Regions from separate parts of the Desulfovibrio inopinatus DSM 10711 genome, predicted to be linked through region 1. Evidence: riboswitches for the same ligand, from Rfam matches in the RefSeq annotation. Region 1 holds a riboswitch; each other region holds the start of a gene.
The links. Region 1 has a riboswitch for cobalamin ahead of G451_RS0125620 (sirohydrochlorin cobaltochelatase). Riboswitches for the same ligand answer to the same signal wherever they lie in the genome.
Positions count from the first base shown of each region.

Region 2: linked by a shared signal. The riboswitch ahead of metE (5-methyltetrahydropteroyltriglutamate--homocysteine S-methyltransferase) and the one ahead of G451_RS0125620 (sirohydrochlorin cobaltochelatase) in region 1 are both predicted to bind cobalamin.
Region 3: linked by a shared signal. The riboswitch ahead of G451_RS0108295 (FecCD family ABC transporter permease) and the one ahead of G451_RS0125620 (sirohydrochlorin cobaltochelatase) in region 1 are both predicted to bind cobalamin.

Region 1 covers NZ_KE386882.1:79,452-82,735, reverse strand. Annotated here, with positions in the region: gene G451_RS0125625 (GGGtGRT protein) at 1-592, shown strand, start outside; gene G451_RS0125620 (sirohydrochlorin cobaltochelatase) at 664-1,563, opposite strand; cobalamin riboswitch at 1,696-1,875, opposite strand; gene sucD (succinate--CoA ligase subunit alpha) at 1,914-3,284, opposite strand, start outside.
Region 2 covers NZ_AUBP01000002.1:97,055-100,338, reverse strand. Annotated here, with positions in the region: gene metE (5-methyltetrahydropteroyltriglutamate--homocysteine S-methyltransferase) at 1-2,103, opposite strand, end outside; cobalamin riboswitch at 2,266-2,485, opposite strand; gene G451_RS34010 (hypothetical protein) at 2,652-3,134, opposite strand.
Region 3 covers NZ_AUBP01000007.1:180,548-183,831, forward strand. Annotated here, with positions in the region: gene G451_RS0108285 (ABC transporter substrate-binding protein) at 1-147, opposite strand, end outside; gene G451_RS28390 (ABC transporter ATP-binding protein) at 110-940, opposite strand; gene G451_RS0108295 (FecCD family ABC transporter permease) at 937-1,974, opposite strand; cobalamin riboswitch at 2,201-2,391, opposite strand.

The DNA of each region.
Region 1 (3,284 bases):
TATTGTGCATTTCGCCAACAAAGCACGAACACAACCTTTGCGCGTCATTCTCAATGGATTGGGGAAAGACGCGGCTCATATCATTTCTCGAATCAACGGATTTACGCACGTCAAAACCCGTTTTGTTTATGAAACGGGAGAGTTGAATATCGTTTCTGAAACTCGCTACTCCCAGAGTGATCGTGGTGATGTGCGGTGTTTTGGAGCCGATGATGTCCGTGAAGGGGTAGCCATCAATCATCACGAAGGTGTGGATGCGTCCATCACGGGAAACTCGACCAATCCGACGCGGTTTACACATCCCGTGGCCGCCATTTATAAAAAAGAACGCCTCAGTCAGGGAAAACCGTATTTTTCTGTTGCTTCGGGAGGCGGCACCGGACGTACGTTGCACCCGGATAATATGAAAGCCGGCTCGGCATCGTACGGTATGACCGATACGATGGGACGAATGCATTGCGATGCCCAATTTGCGGGATCGTCGTCGGTTCCGGCACATGTTGAAATGATGGGACTGATCGGTATGGGGAACAATCCCATGGTCGGGGCAACTGTGGCTGTTGCTGTAGCCGTTGCGCAGGCTCTGCAATAGTATCGATAATTACAAAGACGCTTACACGAGCGTGTCATGAATAAGCGGGGGGCGTACGCCCCCCGACGATGTTAGTGAGACTTGATATTGAGTTGAGAATAGGCTGTTTTGAGATGATCAACCCATATGGCGACCAGCTGGTCATAGTCTGCCAGCCCTGTGAGCACTGGTACACTCGTGATGCCGTTTTTATCAAGAATGGACTTCCATGAATCGGGCTCGTCGCCGGCCATATCATTATTGGCATGATCACCCGCCACGGACATTAACGGCATGAGCCAGGCCTTGGTCAGGCCATTTTTTTTGAGCTTTTCGATTACGTCGTCGAGCGTTGGGAAGCCTTCAACCGTTCCGACAAAAATATTGGGGTCTCGCTTGGCGAGATGATACTGGAGAGCCGCATAATAGACGTCGGCTGGATGGTGTGTTCCGTGTCCCATAAGGACAATGGCTTCATTGGGTTTTCGGTCAGCGGGCAGACAGGCCATGATCGCATCGGCGACCTTTTCGAGATCGGTGGATGTCGCCATGAGGGGCATTCCCATGACAACCTGTTGCATGCTCTTGCCCATCGTTGGAAAAGCGTAAGCTGTTTTCAGTAGGTTATGATATTCCTCACCTGGAATGCTGTGAAGCGATTGGACCGCGACGTGGGTAAAATTTTCATCTTTCATCTGTGCAAGTGCTTCGGCTGGTGACGCGATATTCCGGTGTTGCTCCCGAGCGATTTTGGCCCGAACGATTTTTGATGAATAGGCCATGCGCACTGGTACGTTGGGGAAGGTTTTTTTGATGACACCTTCAATGTGCTGAAGCGCTTTTTCTGCCGTGGGCATCGTGGTACCAAATGCGACAACAAGAATTCCCGGTTTATCTTGTTTAGGACCATCATGGCCGCAATAGGCCTGCATTGTTGGGAAAGCACAAAGAATCAGCAGTAGAATGATTGTCGAGAAAAGACGTTGAAACATGCATACCTCGGAAAGGTCGCGGGCTTTGTGATGGGCCGATAAAAAAGTCCTTCCATCGGCAATGCCTCAAGAAGGACAAGACGTTTTTTTGCCCTGGTCGTATGATCGGCAAAAAGCCCGTTGCCGTCACACCATATCCTTATTCGTCGGGCAGGTCTTCCGGCTTACTCCACCACGTTCGGCCTTCCCAGGTTTTCCCAGTGACACACAAGGAACGTGGCAACATTGGAGTTTACGGCGGCGGGTCCGCTCCCGATTTTCACGGGATTCCCTTTTCAGCTCATGATGAGCACCCGCGCTTTCTGTATCGTGCAGCGTGTCTTTCGGTCAAGACGTGCAAGGAACCAACCTTATCGTGCCATGGTGGTGGCGAGGGCGTCGGCCAGCTTGTCGAGTTGGTCGAAAACGGGAATTCCGGCATCGTGCAAACTGCGTACTTTGGACTGGGCATCGCCAGCGGATTCGATAATAGCTCCAGCGTGTCCGAGGCGTTTTCCCGGAGGGGCGCTCAATCCGGCAATAAAGGCTGCCATGGGTTTGGGCGCGCCGCATTCGGCATAAATACGGCCAGCCTCCTCCTCGGCTTTGCCTCCAACTTCACCAAGCATGAGAATGGCATCCGTCGTGTCATCGGCCAAAAGATGTGGCAAGAGATCAGCAAAAGAGGATCCGATAAACGGGTCTCCCCCCACTCCGATGCAAATGGATTGTCCAAGCCCACGGCTGCTGAGATGGGCGGCCGCTTCGTACGTCAACGTTCCGCTTCGCGAGAGAACCGCCACGCGTCCCGGTCGGAATGGATCCGTCGGCATAATCCCCGCTTTGAATGCTCCTGGAACGATGATTCCGGGGGTATTGGGGCCGATAAGACGGGTTGAGGTTTGGTCAAGTCGGGAGAGGAGTGCAAGCATCGGTAACTGAGGAATACCTTCGGTAATGAGAATAACAGTCTCAATACCGGCATCGGCGGCTTCCAATACCGTGTCCGGGGCAAATGCAGCCGGGACAAAGATAACGCTGACCGTTGCGCCATGGTGATGGACGGCTTGCGCAACGCTGTCATAGACGGGGATGCCGCAAACGGATGCTCCTCCTTTGAATGGCGTGACGCCAGCCACAATATTGGTACCGGCATCAAGCATAAGTCGGGTATGGTGTCCGGCGACGCGTCCGGTGATACCTTGAATGAGAATTTTCGTTTCGGCAGCTTTCGGGAGCGCTGGACCTGTGGGGTGAGGTAACGATTTGGGCATCGCAGATGCCGTTTGGAAGGGGAGCGTTTTGGGGGTGCTGAATGCGAAGTCAGAAATTGATCCATGTGATGGTTTGGCACCGAAGGCTTTTGTCAGGAGCCTGACGGCTTCGGCCGTATCATTGGCTTGCAGAACGCCGGGAAGAGAGGAAAGAATTTGACGGCCTTCCTGGGCAGAATTCCCCGCCAAGCGGGCGACGAGGGGTTTCGGGGGAGCATTTTGTTCAAGGGCCTCGGTCATGGCAAAGGCAACACTTGCACAGGAAAGAATTCCACCGAAAAAATTGATAAAAACGGCTTCGACCTGGGTATCGTCAAAAAGGAGTCGAAATGCGGTCTTCATGCGCTCACTGTCCGCAGCACCTCCGAGATCGAGAAAATTGGCGGCACGGAGACCGGACGCATTGAGTATATCCATGGTCGCCATGGCCAGACCGGCTCCATTGGCGACAAGCCCAACGCAACCATC
Region 2 (3,284 bases), on a different contig from region 1:
AGGGACACGAGGACTATGAATATCATAGACTCCAGGACCAATCTCATTGGGGTATTGAAATTCGCGAAACGCTTCGAGCAACTCCATACCACTTCGGCTCGCTTCAATACTGATAACATCAGCATCCATCTCAACAATTGCACCGAGAATTTCATTGAATTCTGCGTAGCACATGTGGGTGTGGATCTGCGTTCCATCGTCCACACCATTGGCTGCAAGGCGGAAGCAATCCACGGCCCACCGCAGATACTCCGCCTTGTCCTCATCGCGAAGCGGTAACCCCTCACGAAGAGCCGGCTCATCAATCTGAATGATATCAACTCCCGAACGTTCTAAATCATGCACTTCATCCCGAATAGCAAAGGCAATCTGAGTACATGTCATGCTTCTGGGCTGATCGTCGCGTACAAAACTCCAGCAAAGTATCGTCACCGGCCCCGTGAGCATCCCTTTCATGGGCTTTTGTGTCAGGGATCGAGCATATCGTGTCCATTCTACGGTCATGGGAGCAGGACGGCTCACATCACCAAAGATAACAGGTGGTTTCACACATCGACTTCCGTAACTCTGCACCCAGCCGTTCTTGGTAAAACAAAATCCATCCAATTGCTCACCGAAATACTCGACCATATCGTTGCGCTCCGGCTCTCCGTGAACCAACACGTCCAGGCCGATTTCTTCCTGCTTCTCAACGACATCTTTAATGAAGCCGCGCATTGTCTCCGTGTATTCCTCAACCGAAAGCGCTCCTTTCTTCCATTGGCTCCGCGTCGCCCGAATCTCTGTCGTTTGCGGAAAAGACCCGATGGTTGTCGTCGGGAGCAAGGGCAAACCATGGAGTGCACGCTGCACGGTCCGGCGTTGGTCGTAAGGGGTATGGCGACACAACATATCAGGCGTCATATTTTCCACTCGTTGACGAACAATATCGTTTCGAATGGAAGTCGAATTTCTCCGAGCTTCCCAAGCGTCGGCATTCTCCTTCAGTAACACGGGATCGCCATGGCCGCGTACTGCATCGGCAATCATCCGTACTTCCCGGCATTTTTGCAGTGCAAAAGCCATCCAATTTTTTACTTCAGCAGGTAAGGCCGTTTCTTCATCCAGATCCACCGGCGTGTGAAGCAAAGAGCACGATGGCGCAATCATAACCCGATCCAGTCCAACAACAGACACGGCAGTCTCACAAAGCGTTATCGCTTTCTGTGCATCAACCCGCCAAATATTGCGCCCATCGACAACGCCAAGCGAAAGGCACGTTTGAGGGGCAAGTTCGGGAAGCATGAATTCCAATTGTTCAGGCGCTCGTACGCAATCCAGATGGAGTGCATCAATTTCAAGTTGCGAAACAAACGATCGATTATGGGAAATAGCACCAAAATAGGTGGACAACATCACCTTGGCTGGACGTGCCTGCTGCAGGATGTTCATGTAGGCTTGACGAAATTGTGGAACCAATTCCTGGGGAAGGTTCAGGGCAAGCACCGGTTCATCGAGCTGTATCCACTCGCAGACAGAACTCAAACGATGAATGATCTCGGAATAGACGTCGAGCAGCCCGGGAAGCAGCGACATAGTGTCAAAAGGACTGCCTACGGCTTTGCCGAGTCGAAGAAAGGTAAACGGTCCAGGAAGAACCGCTTTGACGCGCTTGTGCTCAACCCGCGCTTCTTCAATTTCGTGGAAAAGCTTTTCGCAAGAGAGTGAGAAAATCTGATTTTGAGTAAATTCCGGGACAATATAGTGATAATTCGTATCAAACCACTTGGTCATTTCCATCGCGGTCATGCCACGTTCACTCTCTCCTCGAGCCATGGCAAAATACGTATCCAACTCCACCGATTCACCATTCCAACCATACCGTTCAGGAATGCACCCGACCATGGCGGCGGTATCCAGCATACTGTCATACAGAGAAAAGTCACCGACGGTGATGATGTCAATCCCCGCATCACGCTGTTCTTTCCAGTGCGTTATGCGAAGTTCTTTACATGTCGCTGTGAGATCTGCAGCAGTTCTCTCACCTCTCCAAAACGACTCCACAGCCTTCTTCAGTTCACGATGGCGTCCAATTCGCGGGAAGCCGAGCGTATGCGTCAGCATGCGTGACACTCCTTCAAATGCAAGGTTGAGTGTTTCACTCGGGCGCATCACGCAAACAAAAAACCCGTTTCCAGATAAAAGGAAACGGGCCGAAAAAGGATACACACCACGTCACAACAGTGTAACGCGAGGTACTCCGATTCCGGCCTTATTCGCGAGGCCCGAATGCATGCCTTGTCGGGGCGTCTTCCGGCTTCTGGGGGGAGACGAAATATTTCGTCTCAGCTCTGGAGGCAAATCCTTCCCGGAATGTATCCAGTGGTTTTGCCAAGCACCCTTATCCAGTTACGGCAGCGCGTCTGCGACGGATTTTCACCGTCTTCCGTTTCCCAACAGGCAAATATATACCAATGTATTGCGTCCCTCTAACGGACGCGGTGAAGGCTGTCAATTTGATCCTTCATCGAGAAGAATCAACGGTGGAGATTGTCTGGGGAAGACATGAACAACCGACAAGACAAGACTTCCCCTTCTTTCTCAACAGAGGCAACAGGTACAAAGCATCGGAGAGCTACACAGCACTTTCGATTTTATCGTTATGTTATATTTTACATTGCATTTCGATAATTTGGTAACCAAGAAGACGTCATACACGTTTGGCGTATCTTTGTGAGTTCGGCTTCATGCAAATCAACGCACAAAATGTGTGCGTGACGTGATGAATTGGCAAATTTCTTTTTAAAGGTAAAAACACCATCGCCGTTTGCTCCAGAAGGAGCACCTCCAAACCACACCTCTTTGTCTCCGAAAAAATGAATCGCTTGGTCGAATAATAAATATGTTCCGAAATCCTTCATAACGTGCTCATCCACTAAAAAACTATGCGCGTGCCAGCTTTGACCGCCAATGTCTGAGAAGAACAGGAAAACACCAGCAAGCGTTCCTGTATCGCGTCGTCGCAAAGCGAAACAAGCAGTACTTTCAGGATGATCACCAAAAGTTGTTATCAATCGCGCAAAATGATGCTCGTCGGGAGATGAGAACTCATGAATAGAACGAAGTTTTTTCAACCGAGATTGCCAGCTGAACATGACAAAATGTTCTGGAAGAAGCGTTTCGCGCTGAACAACGAATATCCGATCTGCATGTGTCAAACGACGACGAGTTCTTCGTGAGTAGAATTCGCGGCTAGATTGCTGCTTGGGACAGTGCCCCAAATGCGTCTTCAATACACGAAACTC
Region 3 (3,284 bases), on a different contig from region 1:
TCCCATGGCTGCAAGGATCTCGTTGAAGGCGCCGTATAACGCGATGATCCGTTTTGCCGGGGCCTCAAGCTGGACGTTGCGACCGAGGTCGTCGGTGAAAACAATCGGTTCAGCCCAGACCGTCGCAGCCTGGGTGCATAACATCATCTGGCTCAGACACAGTGCGATGAGAACCGGGAATCGGTAAGCATTGCGGGGCGCCCGTGACGGGATGGGGAAAGACCGTAAGTGGTGTTTCATAGATTTGTCTGAGATTGTCTTGCGTGAAGACGTCAGTTGTCGGTCCATCGAGAATGATGCGGCCGTGTTGGAGAAAAATAAGTCGGGAACAATATTGGGCGGCAAGATTCAAATCATGGATGGCTGAAACAATCGCCATGCCGCCTCGGCTTTTGGCAAGAAGCAGGTCATGAATCTCAATTTTGCGACCAATATCAAGACCGGACGAGGCTTCATCGAGAAACAGTGCTCCCGTACTTTGGGCTAATGCTCGGGCAATCAACACACGTTGGAGTTCGCCTCCCGAGAGTGCTCGGGCGTTTTTATGTCGTAAGGGCCATGCTCCGGTTTCCTGCATGGCGGTTTCGGCGGCTCGGACATCGTCCGGACCATAGTTGCCGAGTAAAGAAAGATAGGGATATCGTCCCATGAGGACGAGGCTTGTCACATCCATATCAAACACGGCATCGAGCCGCTGCGGAACGCTGGCGCTTTTCGCTGCCCGACGTTTTGAAGACATTCCGGCAAGATTGTGTCCATCCACGTGGACCGTTCCGCGAAGTGGTGGCAAGACACCGCAAAGTGTAAGCAGCAATGTCGTTTTCCCTGATCCATTCGGACCGAGCACGCCAACCATCTCCCCTGCTTGAATCTGCAACGAGACATGCTGGAGGATGGTGGTGCAACCGTGACCGCAGTCGAGGTCGTGCGCTTCGATCATGCATGCTCCCGTCGGCTTTGACGCAAGACAAGGCAGAAGAATGGCCCCCCGACCAGAGCTGTGACAACGCCCACCGGCAATTCTTCACCGCCGGGAAGGATGAGGCGCGCGATGACATCGGACCACAGCAGCAGCAATCCTCCGGCAAAGGCCGATGCCATGAGCAAGCGAGGATGGCTTGCCCCGACCATTCGACGTACCAGGTGAGGCACCACCAGGCCGACAAATCCAATAACACCGGAAACGGCTACAGCCGCCCCTGCCATGAGGCTGCCGGCTGTTAAGACAATGAGTCGCGTTCTCTTTGCGGCTACACCGAGCTGTTCGGCCTGGATATCGCCCAAGCTCAACATGTCGAGTTCGCGGCTGTAAAATAACAAAATGGCCGTTCCGACAATGCCATACGGGAGATAGAGCCACACATGCATAAAACCGCGGCCTTGGAAGCTTCCCATAATCCAAAAGACAATAGCGCCAACCGCGTCTTCATCCAGCGCTTTGACGAGGGCAATCAGTGCCGCCAGAAACGTGGCGACGACAATGCCGGACAACACAAGGGTTTCTCGACGAAATCCACCTGCCGATCTCGCCAGCGCCATGACGGCAAACAGCGCCGCCAACGCTCCGGCCAAACCGGCCACAGGCAAGCCGGTCATCCCGAACACGGCGGTCGATCCAGCCATGCCGAGACTCATCGCAAGCGATGCGCCGAACGCCGCGCCGCTCGACACCCCCAGCGTGAAGGGATCGGCAAGGGGATTCCGCAACACGCCCTGAAATGCCGCCCCGCAGACAGCCAGGCCCGAGCCGACAAGAAACGACAGCAGTACCCGGCTTAACCGGATATCCAGAATTACCGTGCGAATGGTGTCATCTCCAACGACACCAGTGGAGAATGGCCAAATGCCCGACCAGAGCACGGCAAGCGTCTGATCGAGGGGTACAGGCATTGGCCCCAGCGTACAGGCCGCAAGCAAGGACGCGATCGAAAGGACGCTGAAACAGGTGAAAAGGGCAACGTGTCGTATGGGCATGATAGTGGCCCCGAATTCATGAATTGCAGGGCATTTGGAAAAGAGTGGATAACACGCGAATAGACCACGATGGATCATAGCCAGGTCGCATAGCAAAACAAGGGGCAAAAGTGCGGGCAGGATGGTGCGTCTATGAAAAAACGTCCCGGACCGATATGTATCGATTCTCGGGACGTCCGTATTTCGTCTCCGCATGCATGCGCCCGGCAAGATTCCTCGTTGCCGACGCCAACAATCATTCAAGGCAGGTCTTCCGGCTCATTTCCCGCAAATTCGCCTTCCCGATCATCTCAGTGGCATCAATGAAAGTGCGGTTGCGCAAACTACGCGAAACTCACGGCGGCGGGTCCGCTCCCGATTCGCACGGGATTCCCTATTCTGCCCAGATATCGGGCCACCCTGAATGGGCTCCATGTATGCGGTGCCTGGGGGGCTGTCAAGGTTGGGGGCTTGACCGAATTGCTCAATTGCACGTTGATATATTGGTCTTCATTTTGTCTGACACGCAACGAAGAGAGAGAGTGACAATCTAATTGCTCAAAATATATGTAAAATATTGTTTTTCTGAGGATAGACGATGGAGATGGGCGTATACAGGCAGCGCTTTTGGGTGTAGGGGATCATCTTTCAAGGATATCTCGGAAATGCAATGATGTATAAGCCCCCTCTTGAGCACGTATTACCTCCACGGCCTCTTGGGCACTCCCCTGCGTAATATGTTTCGAAGAATAGAGGATTATGGCTGCATGAACGTAGATGTTCGCGCAAGGGTGCCATTCATAAATCATTTTGCATCCTATGTCGTACATCGTTTGAATGCCAATGAAAGACTCAACGAGAGACGTAAATAAGGAGAGATGAATAATGGCAAACTACAACGGTATATGTCCTAACTGTGGAAAAGAAATACCGAATGACGTTCTTTATAGATGTATTGGATGTTTTACGATATACTGTTCCGCCTGTGATGAAGAATCTCCTGGAAAAGGGTGCCCCAAATGCGGCATGGTGAACCGCATGGTTCTCGATCAAGGTGATTCTAAGAAATAGAACGGATATCGATTTGAGCACAGTACTTCATTTTATACGGTGAATGGACATGGCGTCTCCTGGAGTTTTACGTTACGAGACATCAGAATGGTTGATCGCCATGTCCATGTATCTGTCTTGCCAGGATTATTGGCTTGAAGGCATGTGAACGAATTTTAATTGCTCCAGTATCGCGCTATGGTGTTGTAACTGTCTTACTTCTTTTGTCGCTTTTTCACTCCAATCCGTTTATTCTCTGTTTTTCATTGTTCCAGTCGGTC